Ketobacter alkanivorans: one gene and its partner. Each later gene encodes a partner of the first gene's protein in a complex. Links are inferred from orthologs where the notes say so. Each region holds a gene or a part of one and is shown on either strand. Other genes may lie near its edges.

The links.
Region 2: the proteins of lpdA (region 1) and aceF are in contact, whole or in part, in a crystal structure (PDB 1EBD), measured with the Geobacillus stearothermophilus proteins. The link is inferred for Ketobacter alkanivorans from one-to-one orthologs. Residues at the interface, in WP_049624544.1 of Geobacillus stearothermophilus: Pro340, Ser341, Asp344, Tyr345, Arg403, Asp406, Val408, Glu431, Ala432, Gly433, Asp438; in WP_033016211.1 of Geobacillus stearothermophilus: Ile130, Ala131, Met132, Pro133, Arg136, Arg140, Glu141, Asn155, Arg157.

The regions. Positions count from the first base shown.
Region 1 is NZ_CP022684.1:419,376-427,706, reverse strand. Bases 3,215-6,182 are described here. They hold lpdA (dihydrolipoyl dehydrogenase), read left to right. Parts: upstream 3,215-3,962; coding sequence 3,963-5,402; downstream 5,403-6,182. Other genes in these bases: sucC (ADP-forming succinate--CoA ligase subunit beta), read left to right, coding at 5,595-6,182; odhB (2-oxoglutarate dehydrogenase complex dihydrolipoyllysine-residue succinyltransferase), read left to right, coding at 3,215-3,892. Outside these bases: Kalk_RS01950 (2-oxoglutarate dehydrogenase E1 component), read left to right, coding at 1-2,585; more of odhB, read left to right, coding at 2,651-3,214; more of sucC, read left to right, coding at 6,183-6,755; sucD (succinate--CoA ligase subunit alpha), read left to right, coding at 6,766-7,638; Kalk_RS01925 (lysophospholipid acyltransferase family protein), read left to right, coding at 7,794-8,331. UniProt on the Escherichia coli protein: Lipoamide dehydrogenase is a component of the glycine cleavage system as well as of the alpha-ketoacid dehydrogenase complexes.
Region 2 is NZ_CP022684.1:4,095,758-4,104,063, forward strand. The notes cover bases 2,880-5,822. They hold aceF (dihydrolipoyllysine-residue acetyltransferase), read left to right. Parts: upstream 2,880-3,503; coding sequence 3,504-5,141; downstream 5,142-5,822. Other genes in these bases: aceE (pyruvate dehydrogenase (acetyl-transferring), homodimeric type), read left to right, coding at 2,880-3,488; Kalk_RS17580 (hypothetical protein), read right to left, coding at 5,180-5,674. Outside these bases: Kalk_RS17565 (hypothetical protein), read left to right, coding at 1-711; more of aceE, read left to right, coding at 828-2,879; threonine-phosphate decarboxylase CobD, read right to left, coding at 6,137-7,183; adenosylcobinamide-phosphate synthase CbiB, read right to left, coding at 7,146-8,108; Kalk_RS17595 (cobyric acid synthase), read left to right, coding at 8,147-8,306.

The DNA of each region.
Region 1 (8,331 bases):
GCAGTGTTTCTTCCGAGCATGAAAAGAAGCAAGTAAAGGTTCTGCAGCTGATAACCGGTTATCGGGTTCGTGGACATCAGAAAGCCAAGCTTGATCCATTGAACATCATGGAGCGTGAATCCGTTCCGGATCTGGAGCTTACCCATCACGGCTTATCCGGTGCTGATCTTGATACTACGTTCCAAACCGGCAACGTGTTCCTGGGCAGAGAAGAAGCCACGCTCAGGGAGATTGTCGATGCGCTTGAAAAAACTTACTGTACCAGTATCGGTGTGGAATATATGCACATCGTTGATACAGCAGAGAAGCGCTGGATCCAACAGCGAATGGAAAGCGTAAGATCCCATCCTAATTACAGTGCCGATGTCAAAACCCATTTGCTGGAGCGTTTGATCGCCGCAGAAGGGCTTGAGCGAATGTTGGCGACGAAATATCCAGGCACCAAGCGATTTGGCCTTGAAGGCGGCGAAAGTTTAATCCCCTGTCTGGACGAGATCGTTCAGCGGGCCGGAAGTTATGGCGCTAAAGAGCTGGTAATTGGCATGGCGCACCGGGGCCGTCTCAACGTTCTGGTTAACATTCTGGGTAAAAATCCTGCCGAACTGTTCAGTGAGTTCGAAGGCCTCAAGAAAAATGAAGTGGGTTCCGGTGACGTTAAGTATCACCAAGGTTTTTCTTCCAATGTCATGACCCCCGGCGGTGAGTTGCATTTGGCTCTGGCATTTAACCCGTCGCACCTGGAGATAGTTTCTCCGGTTGTGGAAGGCTCTGTACGCGCACGCCAGGATCGCCGCAAAGACAAAAAAGGGGACAAAGTCGTACCGGTTCTGATTCACGGCGATGCTGCATTTGCCGGGCAGGGCGTGGTGATGGAAACCTTCCAGATGTCGCAGACCCGTGGTTACAAAACGGGTGGTACATTACATATTATCGTGAACAATCAGGTTGGTTTTACCACCAGCAACCGGCACGATGCCCGTTCGACGGAATACTGTACCGACATCGCAAAAATGGTTCAGGCACCGATATTTCACGTTAACGGCGATGACCCGGAAGCCGTGCTGTTTGTCACGCAGATGGCAATTGATTTCCGTCAGCAGTTTAAGAAAGACGTGGTTATAGATCTGATTTGTTATCGTGCTCGAGGTCACAATGAGGCTGACGAACCCTCAATAACCCAACCAATGATGTATTCGGTGATTCGCGAAAAGAAAAACCCTCGCGAAATTTATTCCAATAAGTTGGTTGAGCAGGGAGCGTTCGAAGAGCAAAGAATCGCTACCATGATGGATGACTATCGTAGCGCTCTAGACAACGGTCAGCATGTGGTTAAGTCGTTGGTCAAAAAGCCAAACACAGAGTTGTTCGTGGATTGGGCACCCTACATCGGTCACGATTATGAAGCCTATTACGATACCAGCGTCGATGTGAAGGTTATCCACGATCTCGCTCAGAAGTTAAGCCTGGTACCGGATGGCTTTGCGGTGCAACGACAGGTTTCAAAGATCCGTGAAGACCGCTTGAAAATGGCCGCCGGCGCGTTGTCCATAGATTGGGGTTTTGCCGAAACGATGGCTTACGCGACCTTGCTTGATCAGGGTTTCCCGGTGCGACTTACCGGGCAGGATGTAGGCAGGGGAACTTTCTCCCATCGTCACGCGGTGATGCATAACCAGAAAGAACCTGGAATTCACGTACCGCTTAAAACAATCCCTGCGAAAGGAATTCGTTTTGATCTGTACGATTCGCTGCTGTCAGAAGAAGCGGTGCTTGCATTCGAATACGGCTATTCCACAACATCTCCTGGGGGGCTGGTTATCTGGGAGGCCCAGTTTGGTGACTTCGCTAATGGCGCCCAAGTTGTTATCGACCAGTTTATTTCCTCCGGTGAGCATAAATGGATGCGCTTATGCGGTTTGACCATGCTGCTACCTCATGGATACGAAGGGCAGGGGCCGGAGCATTCTTCTGCCAGGTTAGAGCGTTTCCTGCAATTATGTGCAGAGCACAACATGCAAGTATGCGTTCCTTCTACGCCTGCTCAGGTGTACCACATGTTGCGTCGCCAGGCGATACGCCCTTTGCGTAAACCTCTTATCGTAATGTCACCCAAGAGCCTGCTGCGACACAAACTGGCAAAATCCAGTTTGGATGAATTGGCCAATGGCCATTTCAAGGTTGTATTGGACGATGCGTGGGAACACGATCCAAAACAAATTGAACGTGTGATTCTGTGCAGCGGTAAGGTTTATTACGATCTATTTGAGTATCGGGCGCATCACGACATCAAGAACACACTGATTCTTCGGGTCGAGCAATTATATCCTTTCCCTGAACAGGAAATGCTGGCGATGCTGAAGCCATACAGCAAAATCAAGCATGCTGTTTGGTGTCAGGAAGAACCCATGAACCAGGGTGCCTGGTATTGCAGTCAGCATCACATGAGACATGTTTTCCACACCATCAGCCCGAATCTGTTGTTGCAGTACGCCGGTCGTGGTGGGTCTGCAGCTCCTGCGGCTGGCTATATGTCGCTTCACCTTGAAGAACAAAATCGGCTTGTTGAAACCGCTTTCAACATATAAACCAAAACAGACTAGTAGCAAACCCAGTATTTGGTTGTGAAGAAATTGGTAATAAAGGAACACAAATGACAACTGAAATTAAAGCTCCACAATTTCCAGAGGCGGTTGCAGACGGTACAGTAGCGACTTGGCATAAAAAGCCCGGTGAGGCCATTTCTCGCGATGAGCTTTTGGTAGATATCGAAACAGATAAAGTGGTGTTGGAAGTAGTCGCACCTCACGATGGTGTTGTCGGAAAAATTCTGAAGAATGAAGGTGACACGGTATTAAGCCAGGAGTTGGTGGGCTATCTGGAAGAAGGTAGTGGAGCAGCAGCTTCTGAGCCTGCCGCACCGGCTCAGGAAACTGCTGCGCCAGCCGCAGAAGCCGATGCTGGTAAAGTTGAAGATGGTTGGGGCCCTGCGGTACGCAAGCTGATATCAGAAAACAACCTCGATCCCAGTAAGATCAAAGGCACCGGTAAAGGTGGCCGCATTACAAAAGAAGATGTGCTCAATCACCTCAAAGGTGGTGCTGCAAAAGCAGCTGTTGCTGAATCTGCACCCAAGACTGAAACGTCAGCCGCTCCGATGCCAGCCGGGGCTGCCTCCGGCATCAACTTTGGTGATCGTGAAGAACGACGAGTTCCGATGACTCGTTTGCGCGCCAGGGTTGCCGAACGACTGCTTGCTGCACAGCATAATTCAGCCATGCTGACTACGTTTAACGAAGTCAACATGAAGCCTGTAATGGAGATGCGTAAGAACTACAAAGATATGTTCGAAAAAGCGCACGGTCATCGCTTGGGCTTCATGTCGTTCTTTACCATGGCTGCTACCGAAGCTCTGAAGAAATACCCCTCAGTGAATGCATCTATTGACGATAACGACATCGTCTACCACGGTTACTACGATATCGGCGTAGCCGTTTCTACCGAGCGTGGTTTGGTTGTGCCTATATTGCGCGATGTGGACAAGATGGGCTTTGCGGAAATCGAAGGCAAAATCGTTGAATACGGTAACAAGGCTCAGTCGGGCAAGCTCTCGCTGGAAGACATGACTGGCGGCACGTTCACAATATCTAACGGCGGGGTTTTCGGCTCTCTTTGGTCCACTCCAATTTTGAATCCACCGCAAACCGCCATTCTTGGTATGCACAAAATTCAAGAGCGTCCAATGGCTGTTAACGGCAAAGTTGAAATTCTACCAATGATGTATCTGGCGCTCTCCTACGATCACCGCCTGATTGACGGCAAGGAAGCAGTGCAGTTCCTTGTAGCTATCAAAGAGCTATTGGAAGATCCAGCTCGCATGCTGTTGGACCTGTAATATTATTTTGAGCGCTCACATTGGTGGGCGCGTTCACAAATTCATGCAGAATGATTAATGGGAAATTGTCATGGCTAAGTCGTTTGATGTCGTTGTAATCGGTGGTGGCCCAGGGGGTTATGCTGCCGCAATCAAAGCTGCCCATCTTGGTTTAAATGCCGCCTGTATTGACATGTATATCAACAAGGATGGTAAACCATCTCTGGGTGGCACCTGTGCCAATGTAGGCTGTATTCCTTCCAAGGCATTATTGGATTCTTCTTGGAAGTATCATGAAGCACAGGAAGGGCTTGCGGTACACGGCATTGATGTAAAAAGCGTTAAAATGAACGTTGCTGAAATGATTAAGCGCAAAGATGCCATCGTTAAAAGGCAGGCCGATGGTGTGGCTATGTTGCTGAAAGCAAATGGTGTAACCTGGTTGCAGGGGCGAGGTAAATTATTGTCTGGAAAGCAGGTGGAATTTACCCCCCACGAAGGTGAAGTTGAGGTGCTTCAGGCAGAAAATGTGATCCTGGCGGCTGGCTCTGAACCGATAAAATTGCCAATGGCACCATTGCATGATGGTCTTGTGGTTGATAATTCCGGAGCACTTGAGTTCACTCAGGTACCCAAAAAGCTGGGTGTTATCGGCGCGGGCATCATTGGCTTGGAGCTGGGTAGCGTGTGGAGTCGCTTGGGTTCTGAAGTTGTAGTGCTGGAAGCTATGGATACCTTTTTACCTATGGTTGATCGCCAGGTTGGCAAAGAGCTGCTGAAAAACCTGAAAGCTCAGAATATTGATGTTCGTCTTTCTGCTCGCGTTACTGGAACCAAAGTTGAAAAGAACAAGGTAACGGTTGAGTTCAGTGATTCTGAAAGCGATCAATCAATGGTGGTTGATAAATTGATTGTTGCAGTTGGACGTCGTCCTTATACCGAAGAATTATTCTCTGCCGATAGTGGTGTTAACCTGGATGAGCGCGGTTTTATATTTGTTAATCAAAGCTGTGCTACGGATGTTCCTGGCGTGTACGCGATAGGTGATATTGTTCGTGGCCCGGCACTGGCTCATAAAGCGACTGAAGAAGGTGTGATGGTTGCGGAAATCATCAGTGGGCATAACACAGCAATTAATTACGACTGTATTCCTTCTGTTGTTTATACACATCCAGAGGTTGCCTGGGCTGGCGTAACAGAAGAGCAGGTTAAAGCCAGTGGTGATGCCTACAAAACCGGTGTGTTTGCCTTCGCTGCCAATGGGCGGGCCGCCGCCGCCAACGAAACCGGTGGTTTCGTTAAGGTTATTTCCGATGAGAATACAGACCGAGTGCTTGGAGTTCACATAGTTGGGCCGCAGGCGTCTGAAATTATCATGCAGGCTATTATTGCCATGGAGTTTGGTGCTAGCACCGAGGATCTCCAAATGATGGTGTTCGCGCATCCCGGGTTGTCTGAAGTGTTCCATGAGGCTTGTTTGGATGTTGACGGTAAGGCCATTCACTCGGCCAAGCGCAAACGTAAGAAGTAACAATGAAGTTTTAAAGTTTGATAGGGTTAGGGAGACTTAACCCTATCTTTTTTGCTGGACTACGACTGTTCAGACAGTAGGCAGATTAACGTCTACTTCGCGCAATTCGCGCAAACTGGTGCGAGGGAAAATAATCGCGTCATGCATGTTTAACGTGGATGTTCCACACAAAATCAGATCGATGGTGAGCCAATGAACTTACATGAGTATCAAGCCAAGCAGTTGTTCGCTCAGTACGGCCTGCCTGTTTCCAAGGGTATTGCAGCGAGCACTCCCCATGAAGCAGCAGAAGCCGCTGACGTGATCGGGGGTAATCGCTGGGTTGTTAAAGCACAGGTACACGCAGGGGGGCGTGGTAAAGCGGGTGGCGTTAAGCTGGTCAGCTCTAAAGAGGAAATTATCGAGTTTGCGAAAGCAAAGCTTGGTACCAACCTGGTAACGTATCAGACTGACGCGAAAGGCCAGCCTGTTAATAAGATTCTTGTCGAAACCTGCACAGACATCGATCAAGAGCTGTATCTGGGAGCGGTCGTGGATCGTGCTACCCGTCGCGTTGTGTTTATGGCGTCGACCGAAGGTGGTGTTGAGATCGAGAAGGTTGCTGAAGAAACGCCAGAGAAAATTCTCAAGGCAGAGATTGATCCGCTGATCGGTGCTCAGCCATATCAAGCGCGTAATCTGGGCTACCAGTTGGGCCTGACTAATGATCAGGTTAAACAGTTCACCAAAATTTTCATGGGGCTGGCAAAGCTGTTCGAAGAGAAAGACATTTCTTTGATCGAAGTTAACCCTCTGGTTATCACGTCAGAAGGTAATCTGCATTGCCTGGATGCCAAGTTGGTTATTGATGGTAATGCTGTGTTGCGTCACCCAGATGTTGCGGATATGTATGATCCATCTCAAGAAGACGAGCGTGAGCGTCGTGCTGCTGAATGGGATCTGAACTATGTTGCGCTGGAAGGCAATATCGGCTGCATGGTGAATGGCGCCGGTTTGGCCATGGCCACCATGGATCTGATCAAACTGAAAGGTGGCCAGCCAGCTAACTTCCTAGATGTTGGCGGCGGTGCTACTAAAGAGCGTGTGACTGAAGCGTTCAAAATCATTTTGTCTGATGACAGCGTGGAAGCGGTGTTGGTTAACATATTCGGCGGTATTGTTCGTTGTGACTTGATTGCTGAAGGTGTTATTGGGGCCGTGCAGGAAGTTGGTGTTAAGGTTCCTGTTGTTGTTCGCCTTGAAGGTAATAACGCAGAGCTTGGTGCCAAGATCTTGTCAGAAAGTGGTATGAACATTATTGCAGCAACCGGTTTCAACGATGCTGCTGAAAAAGTCGTTGCATCGGTGAAGTGAGAGGGTAATCATGAGCGTTTTAATTAACAAAGACACTAAAGTCATCTGCCAGGGTTTCACTGGTGCTCAAGGTACCTTGCACAGCACTCAAGCAATTGAGTACGGTACTAAAATGGTTGGCGGTGTAACACCCGGCAAGGGCGGTACCGAGCACTTGGGTTTGCCAGTGTTCAATACCGTGGCAGAAGCAAAAGCAGCCACTGACTGTGATGCAACTGTGATTTATGTGCCTGCTGCGTTCTGTAAGGATTCCATCTTGGAAGCGGCAGATGCTGGCATCCCTTTGATCGTCTGTATTACTGAAGGCATTCCTGTTTTGGATATGCTTTACGTGAAAGAATATGTGACTCAGAAAGGCCTGCGTCTTATCGGTCCTAACTGCCCTGGTATCATCACTCCTGGAGAGTGCAAAATCGGTATCATGCCTGGCCATATCCATCAGCCTGGCAAAGTCGGTATTGTATCTCGTTCTGGTACACTGACTTATGAAGCAGTTAACCAAACTACTGCCCTAGGTTTTGGTCAGAGCACCTGTATTGGTATTGGCGGAGACCCGATCCCAGGTACTACCTTTATTGATGCATTGGCTTTGTTACAGGAAGATCCGCAAACCGAAGCGATCATCATGGTTGGTGAGATCGGTGGAACAGCAGAAGAAGAAGCTGCTGAGTTCATCAAGAATAACGTAACCAAGCCTGTTGTATCTTATATCGCTGGTGTGACTGCTCCTGCTGGAAAGCGTATGGGCCACGCCGGTGCTATTATCGCTGGTGGTAAAGGTACAGCCGATGATAAGTTTGCTGCATTGCAAGCTGCTGGCGTTAAAACAGTTCGTAACCCCTCCGAGATGGGTGTTGCGCTGAAAGAGTTGACCGGCTGGTAATACGGCCTTTTAACTTGATCAATAAGAACCGGCTGCGGGAAACTGTTAGCCGGTTTTTTATTTTAGAGATATTTGAGACAATGTCTCCACCTGCCGTGAGGCAGCTACCAATTTCTTAATAATGTATTGCTTGCGCACTGACTACGAGACCAAATATGGGATACCAACACAAACCGTTCGACACTGAATTGCTCTCTGAGGCGCAACTTTGGAAACTGACAGCGCCCTTAAGGACGTACTTCAGTCCAAAATTTTATGGGTTGGATAAGTTGGATCCAAACAAGCCGACTTTACTTGTGGGTAATCACACAATATATGGTGTAGTGGATGTGCCGGTTTTTTTGGCACAGATTTATCGAGAGCGAGGGGTTCTGGTTCGTGCGTTAGCGGATCATCAGCATTACGATATACCCTTGTGGCGTAACATGCTGGACAAGACCGGAGGGGTAGAGGGGACTCGTGAAAATTGCTCGGAGTTAATGAAGTTGGGCGAGCATATTTTGGTGTTCCCCGGCGGCGCCAGAGAAGTGAGTAAACGAAAGGGTGAGCAGTATCAGCTGACATGGAAGCGTCGTACGGGCTTTTGCAGCATGGCTATCCAGCATGGCTATAATATATTGCCGTTCGCCGCTGTTGGCCCGGATGATATGTACGACATTCTACTGGATGCTGATGATATCGTTCAGTCGCCCT
Region 2 (8,306 bases), 3.7 Mb from region 1 along the record:
TTTTATATTCTTCCCCCTGTATTGCTTGCCTGGTATTTCGCCGAAATGCACGAGCGCTGGTTTTTCTCCTTTCTGGAGGCGGTGGCAGCGGTGATCGTGTTTGTGGCGTGTCTGGATTACCGTAAGGTTGAAGCAGGGCTGATCCCGTTTCTGAAGCGTTGGCGTAACCGTGAGTGGCAGTCAGCCTACGAACATGGCTCTCAGAGTTTTGACTATGGTCGCATGGTCAGCCCGGGCGAGTTGCTGAGCCAGACCATTACCCAGTATTGGGTGCGAGTAAATCAGACCCTGTTTGCGCCTTTGTTTTGGTTTGCCATTTTTGGTCTGGCTGGGTTGGTGTTGTATGCGCTGACATCCCTGCTGGAGCGTGAAACTGATGAGGACTGTCCGGGTTGGAAAAAAATCGGCATCGAATTTTTATACGCGCTGGATGGTGTGCCCGCTCGGGCCATTGCGCTCACCATCGCAGCATTGTGTTTTAACGGCAAAGTGGTCGCCGTTGCCATGCGTCGTTTCCGTGCGACCGATCGGGAAGCGGAAGTGGTGCTTAAGTTAGCGGTAAAGATGGGGTTGGATTTTCAGGATCTGCCCCTGGATGACGAAGAAATGGCCTCAGAAGGCGCTCGCCGCATCCATGCTGCTCAAGATTTGCGCAGTAACGTGTTCGTTTTTTGGTTAGTCGTACTTGCGGTTCTAACCATTATCGCCTGAGACAGAACATCCTCTGCCTCTCGGGTGCCCACAAATGTCATCCCAATCCTATACTGTTGAGAGTGACTTAATTTAATGCAGGGCCACAAGCCCTCGTGACCAGGAGTTTTGTCTATATGGCTCGTGAACGTTTTTATGGTGACAGTGATCCTGTCGAAACCCAGGAGTGGCTGGATGCGCTGGCCTCGGTGCTCGAAAGCGAGGGGCCGGAGCGGGCTAAATACCTCCTCGATAGAATGGGGGAGAAAGCGCGCCAGGCCGGTTTACAGGTCAATGACCTCACCACGCCGTACGTCAATACCATTGCCCCCGAATACCAGGCACAGATGCCGGGCGACCATTTTATGGAGCGCCGTATTCGCTCTTTGATTCGCTGGAATGCATTGGCCATGGTGCAGCGCGCCAACCTCACTGATGATGAGTTGGGCGGTCATATTTCCAGTTTTGCGTCTTCGGCAACGCTCTACGATGTGGGCTTTAACCATTTTTTTCGGGCAGCCAGTGAAACCTTCGGTGGCGATCTGATTTTCTATCAGGGTCACTCAGCACCGGGTATTTATGCGCGCGCTTTTTTAGAAGGCCGTATCAGCGAGAAGCAGATCGAGAACTTCCGTCGCGAAGTGAGTCAGGAGGGGTTGTCCTCTTATCCGCACCCGTGGTTGATGCCTAATTTCTGGCAGTTCCCTACTGTGTCTATGGGGTTAGGTCCGATCCAGGCGATTTATCAAGCCCACTTTATGAAGTACCTGCAAAATCGCGAGTTGATCAAGAAAGATGATCGCAAGGTGTGGGCGTTTTTGGGTGATGGCGAAACCGATGAACCGGAATCCCTGGGCTGTATATCCCTGGCAGGCAGGGAAAAACTCGATAACCTTGTGTTTGTGGTGAACTGTAATTTGCAGCGTCTGGATGGTCCGGTACGTGGTAACGGCAAAATCATTCAAGAGTTGGAAGGCGTTTTTCGTGGTGCCGGCTGGAATGTTATAAAAGTGGTTTGGGGCCGACGCTGGGATCCGTTGCTGGCTCGTGACGGTGAAGGGGTGTTACGCAAACGCATGGAAGAGTGCGTCGATGGCGAATACCAGAGCTTCAAAAACCATGGCGGTGCGTTTACCCGAGAGCATTTCTTCAACAAGTATCCGGAACTGGGTGCGATGGTTGAGCATATGAGTGATGAAGAAATTTATCAGCTCAATCGTGGTGGACACGATCCCTTTAAAGTATTTGCCGCTTACCACGCTGCCATGAATCACAAAGGGCAACCCACTGTGATCCTGGCCAAAACAGTGAAGGGTTATGGCATGGGGTCTGGTGAGGCTGCCAATAAAAGCCATCAGATGAAAACCCTGGATATGGAAAGCTTAAAGGCATTCCGCAACCGTTTCGACATGCCCTTTAACGATGAAGAACTGAAAAAGATTCCTTTCTATCGCCCGGCAGACGACAGTAACGAAATGCGTTATCTGCATGAGCGTCGCAATTCGCTGGGTGGGTATTTGCCTTCCCGCCGTACAGAAAGTGAAAAGCTGGAAATTCCAGAATTGGGTGTGTTTGGACCTTTACTGGAAGGCTCCGGTGGCCGTGAGATGTCCACCACCATGGCGCTGGTGCGGATGATGAATTCTCTTATCAAGCAGAAATCCATCGGTGAGCGTGTTGTGCCTATTGTTCCGGATGAGGCTCGTACCTTTGGTATGGAAGGCATGTTCCGGCAATTGGGAATATATTCTGCGGTGGGTCAGCTGTACAAGCCTGCCGATAGCGAGCAGGTGATGTATTACCGCGAGGATATCAAGGGCCGCATTCTGGAAGAGGGTATTAACGAAGCGGGGGCGATGTCTGCCTGGATTGCGGCGGCTACGTCCTACTCTGTGAACAATCACCCGATGATTCCGTTCTACATTTTCTACTCCATGTTTGGATTCCAGCGCATTGGTGATCTGGCTTGGGCTGCCGGTGATTCTCAGGCGCGTGGTTTCTTGATTGGTGCCACGGCCGGCCGCACCACTTTGAACGGGGAAGGCCTGCAGCATCAGGATGGTCACAGTCATGTGCTGGCGTCCACCATCCCCAATTGCGTGGCCTATGATGTGGCTTACGCCTATGAGCTGGCGGTGGTTCTACACGATGGTTTGCGGCGTATGTATCAAGAGCAGGAAAACGTCTTCTATTACATAACCGTTGAGAACGAAAACTATGAGCATCCTGCCATGCCGAAAGGGGCGGAAGCGGGCATTCTCAAAGGCATGTATTTGCTGAAAGAGGGCGATGGCAACAACAAGTTACGCGTTCAATTGCTGGGTAGCGGTTCTATTCTGCGTGAGGTGGAAGCAGCTGCTGAGTTGTTGCAGGACGTTTATGGGGTGACTTCCGATATCTGGAGTGTTACCAGCTTCACCGAGTTGCGTAATGAAGGGTTGCAGAAGCAGCGCTGGAACATGTTGCATCCGGAAGAAGAGCCGAGGGTGCCCTATGTCACCAAGGCACTGCGGGCTCGTAAGGCGCCGGTGGTGGCCGCTTCTGATTACATCAAAACTCACGCGGATCAGATTCGTCCCTTTGTGCGCAATCATTACACTGCATTGGGTACGGATGGCTTCGGGCGCAGTGATTCCCGTGAACAGCTGCGTCATTTCTTTGAAGTGGATCGTTACTTCATCACGGTGGCTGCATTGAATTCCCTGGCGGACAAAGGCCTGTTGGGCCGCAGCAAGGTGGCCGACGCCTTGCGCCGTTTTGGCATCAAGGCAGAAAAACCCTACCCACCTCATGTGTGATCAAGGAGAACGACCGTGGCAGTGAAAGACGTGTTAGTGCCCGATCTGGGTGGTACAGATGGGGTGGATGTAATTGAATTATCCGTGCAACCTGGTGATCGGGTTGAGAAAGAAGATACCTTGTTGGTTCTCGAATCCGACAAAGCAACAGTGGAAGTGCCATCACCGTTCAGTGGTGTTGTCTCCTCATTTTCTGTATCCATCGGCCAGACCGTGAAAGAAGGCGATGTGGTGGCGCAGATGGAGGTGGAGGAGGCAGGCGCTGCGGCCGCTACCAGCAAGCCCAAAGATAAAGCCCCTGAGCAGCCTGCTGCGATGGCCTCAAGCCAGCCCAGTCGTGCTGCCAGTGAGACGGCGGGTAAAGCGGAAGCCGCAGCTGCCAGCAGCAGTCAGGTGGAAGTGGTGGCGGTGCCGGATATTGGTGGTGCCGAAGATGTCGAGGTGATTGAGGTTTCCGTACAGGAAGGCGATCAGCTTGAAGCGGAACAAACCATGGTGGTGTTGGAATCCGATAAAGCAACCATGGAGGTGCCTTGTCCTACAGCGGGAACCGTGCGTAAGGTGCTGCTTAAAGTGGGCGACAAGGTGTCTCAGGGTGCGTCTGTTCTGGAGTTGCTGGTGGTGGGTAAGGCTGATGTTGCCAGCGCCAAGGCAGATAGCAGGCCCGCCGCTGATCCTGATCCTAAACCGGTCCCTAAATCGGCCCCTAAACCGGCCCCTAAATCAGATATTGTAGATAGAGGCCCGAGCAAGCGGGTTCATGCTGGCCCCGCAGTGCGGCGGTTGGCGCGCGAGCTGGGCGCGGATCTGGCTGAGGTTAAAGCCAGCGGCCCCCGTGCTCGTATCCTTAAAGAAGATGTGCATGCGTACGTTAAAGGCCGTATGCAGGGTAAGTCGGATACCGTCGTTGCAGGTTCGGGTTTGCCGCCGTTGCCAGAGATTGATTTCACTAAATGGGGTGAGGTAGAAACCGTTGAGCTTGGTAAGATCAACAAGCTGAGTGCGGCTAATCTGCATCGTTCCTGGGTGCACATTCCCCATGTGACTCAGTTTGATGAAGCAGATATCACCAGCCTGGAAGCATTCCGTAAAGCTGAATCGGCAGCGCTGAAAGAGCAAGGTGTAAAGTTGACCCTGCTGGCGTTTATGGTGAAGGCCTGTGCGAAGGCGTTGCAGGCGTATCCGCGTTTTAACAGCTCTTTGAATGCACAGGGCACTCATCTGATCTTCAAGCAGTATGTCAACATTGGCATCGCTGTGGATACGCCTAATGGACTGGTGGTGCCGGTGATTCGTGATGCGGATAAAAAGTCGGTGACAGACATTGCCAAGGATATGCAAACGCTCAGTGAAAAGGCGCGCGCCAAAAAACTGTCTCCTGGTGATATGCAGGGTGGTTGTTTCTCTATTTCATCGTTGGGTGGGATCGGTGGAACGGCCTTTACCCCCATCGTGAACTGGCCAGAGGTATCGATTCTTGGAGTGTCGCGTTCGCAGATGAAACCGGTGTACAACGGTAAGGATTTCGAGCCCAGGTTAATGGTGCCGTTGTCTCTTTCCTATGATCACCGGGTGATAGACGGCGCTGAAGCTGCTCGGTTTACTACCTATTTGTCCGAGCTATTGTCTGACATTCGGCGACTGTTGTTGTAAATCATTCGGTTCTGCGGGTAATCCATTGTCGCTGAAGGTTAAGCGGCAATGGATTTTCTGGCGGTAGGGAATTTAGCGCAGCAGCTTTTGAATTCATCTCGCTCTTTAAAGCTGATGGGGCGATCCATAAAACAGTTCTGCCAGGCTAAGGTCAGGTCTTCTGCGTTGCTGTTGGCACTCAAAGTCACGCCTTTATGTTGATAAATCATCCAGGCGATCGCGGTTGCGTAGCGTAGGTTGGTAGCCAGTTCGCTATGGGGTGATTTTGGAAACTCATGTTGTGATGCCATGCCGCGCACGTGGCTGGCGAGTTCGCAGTCCATCGCTAAATAATGATCCCATACGGCCTGATGCATGGCCTCGGTAATGCCGTAAATGCCAATACCATCACTGCGTTGGAGGTGGTGGCCCATTTCCGATTGATGGCAAGCCGTTGCCTGCAAAAGTCGCTCGGCAACCGGAGATTCTTCGCCCAACTGTTTTAATGTGGGTTGGATTACATACTCTAGGAACTCATGACAGTTAATGCCCATGATTCTACTCCTGTCAAAACACCGTCTTTAGCTATACAAAGCAAAGAGCTTGCCAGTTATCATGGCGTGCGTTTTGTATTCGCTTACTATTAAGATCGGCCTGAACCCGGAATGTTTCAATGAAATAAAGGTTGATTAATGTTGCGTTTGGTAATGTTTGGGAATAACGCGAATTGGGTTGTGTGCCCATTTTTGTCAGAAACTGCCTTGGAAAAGAATAACTTTGCAGTGAATGCTTGAAAGCGCCGATGGAAGCCGCCCAGTTACTAAGAACCGTAATGCATGAAGGACAGGCTTATAGCGGCCAATGGGCATAAAAGTTCGTAAAAAAACAGCTTAACTCTTAGGCTTTGATATAGGTAAGGGTTCTTAAATGGGCTTCTTATATGAAAAAGCGTGTTAACCATTCTTTCGCTTTGCTCAGGCTGAATAAGCCTCGTGATTTGCGAAATGCGAAAACTGTTAAGAATTCCAACACTGCAAGGCAGATTGCAGCCGCTGCAGACCGGGTTTTGTCGTCAGTCCGATTCTGATTTTTCCCCATTGTTCAAACAGCCTCAACAGGACGCCTTGTTGCGCGCAGTGATTATATAACTGCGCAGCCTTATTTGATTCCAGCTGCAGGGTGCAGAACAGCGTGTCGCAACTGATGCTGTGTTGATCAAAATGTTCCAGCAATATTGCTTTTAACTTGATGGAGCTTTGCGCCAGGCGCAGGCGGTTTTGTTGCTGCCAGTGCGTGTCCTGCAAGGCGAGGCTTGCTACATAGGCGGCTGGGTGGCTCACTGCCCAAGGGCCCAATACAGAGCGCAGCGTTTGTTGCAGGTGTTCATTGCAGTAAATGAAGCCCAGCCGCATCCCTGCCAGGCCAAAAAATTTTCCCATAGAGCGCAGTACGATCAGATTGGCAGGCAGTGTTGAGTTGCCAGCAAACACCGAAACTTCCGGTGTCGCGTCCATAAAGGCCTCATCCACCAGCAGGGTGCCTTGCAAAGTATTGAGTGTGTCGGCGAGCGCTATCAGCTCATCGCGCTCGTATCTGTTTGTGGTCGGGTTGTTGGGGTTAATGACGACCACAACATCATGTTTTTGCAGCGGTAGTGAAGGCAGATCATCGTACAAGCGGATCTCATGCCCCAGTTTTTGCCACCAGTAGCGGTGTTCTTCATAGCCTTCACGGGGAATCCAGGTGCGGGCCTGTGGGAACAGGGTTGGCAGGGTTTGAATTGCCCACTGGCTGCCAGGAATGGACAGCACCTCTGCGCCGTAATAATGGTGCGCGGCGCTTTCCAGTTCGGCATAGGAGTCAGGCAGTCGCTGCCAGACGGACAGGGGAATGTCTGGTGGTTGCCAGGAATACGGATTGATGCCTGTGGAAAGATCCAGCCACTGCGCCAGGGGAATAGAGAACAGATCGGCGGCGGCGTGCAGGCGACCACCGTGCTGTGGTGCATCCAGGTTTTGCATGATGTTATCCACCTTGTTGCAGAGAAAACTGGATGACGCCATACAGGATGCCCGGTATGACTAAACAAAGCGCTATACAGATGACCAGGCTGCGATCCACCAGCCGATTAGCTGCAATGATGTGGCGCGGGCAAGCGGGCGTGTTGCCACCGTAGTAGGGCTTGTGCAAGAGCGTGCCGTGATAGGTGGCCGGCCCACCCAGTTGTACATTCAAAGCCCCGGCTCCGGCGCACATTACGGGGCCACCGTTGGGGCTGCTCAGTTGATGGCTGTGTTGCCGCCAGCTGGCAAGCGCCTGGTGTCGGTTGCCAGCCAGGGCATAACACAGGGCGCAGATGCGGGCAGGAAAATAGTTCAGTAGATCGTCGAGTTTGGCTGCGGCCCAGCCAAAATGCAGATAGCGCCGGTTGCGATATCCCCACATGGCATCCAGCGTGTTGGCCAAGCGATACAGCACGGCTCCACTGCCCCCCAGTAACGTAAACCAGAACAGTGCTCCGTAAATGCTGTCGTTGCCGTTTTCCAGTACCGATTCGACAGTGGCTCTGGCGCAACCGGCTTCGTCCAGTTGTTGGCATTCGCGGCTCACGATCATGCTGGTGTGCTGGCGGGCCAGGGGCAGGTCTGCTTGCTCTAACGCACGGTGTACCCGCAGACTGTGCTCAAACAGACTTGTGCGGCCTACACACAGATAGAGCAGCAATATATCGAGTGTGATACCCAGCAGCGAAGCCCCTAGCCAGGTTTGTTGCAGCCACCACAACGCCAGCGGCACGGGTGTCACCGCCAGCAGCCAAGCCAGTAGCCCCAGCAATCGCTGCCGGGTTCTGCTCGCCGGATGATTGATGCGCGATTCCAGGCGCCCGGCCAGACGACCAAAGCCCACCAGGGGGTGATACTGCTTGGGCTCCCCCAGTAACTGGTCCAAACCCAGTGCAATCAAAATTTTAATCACTACAATAGGCACGTCTTCGAGCCCGCCGAAAAAAAGGAAGCGATTGTAGCATGACTGCCAAGACTTTGATGGTGCAGGGCACCACCTCCGACGCTGGAAAATCCACTTTAGTGGCAGCGTTGTGTCGGGTTTTCGCCCGTCGTGGTACCAAAGTGGTGCCGTTTAAACCACAGAATATGGCATTGAACAGTGCGGTGACGGCCGACGGTG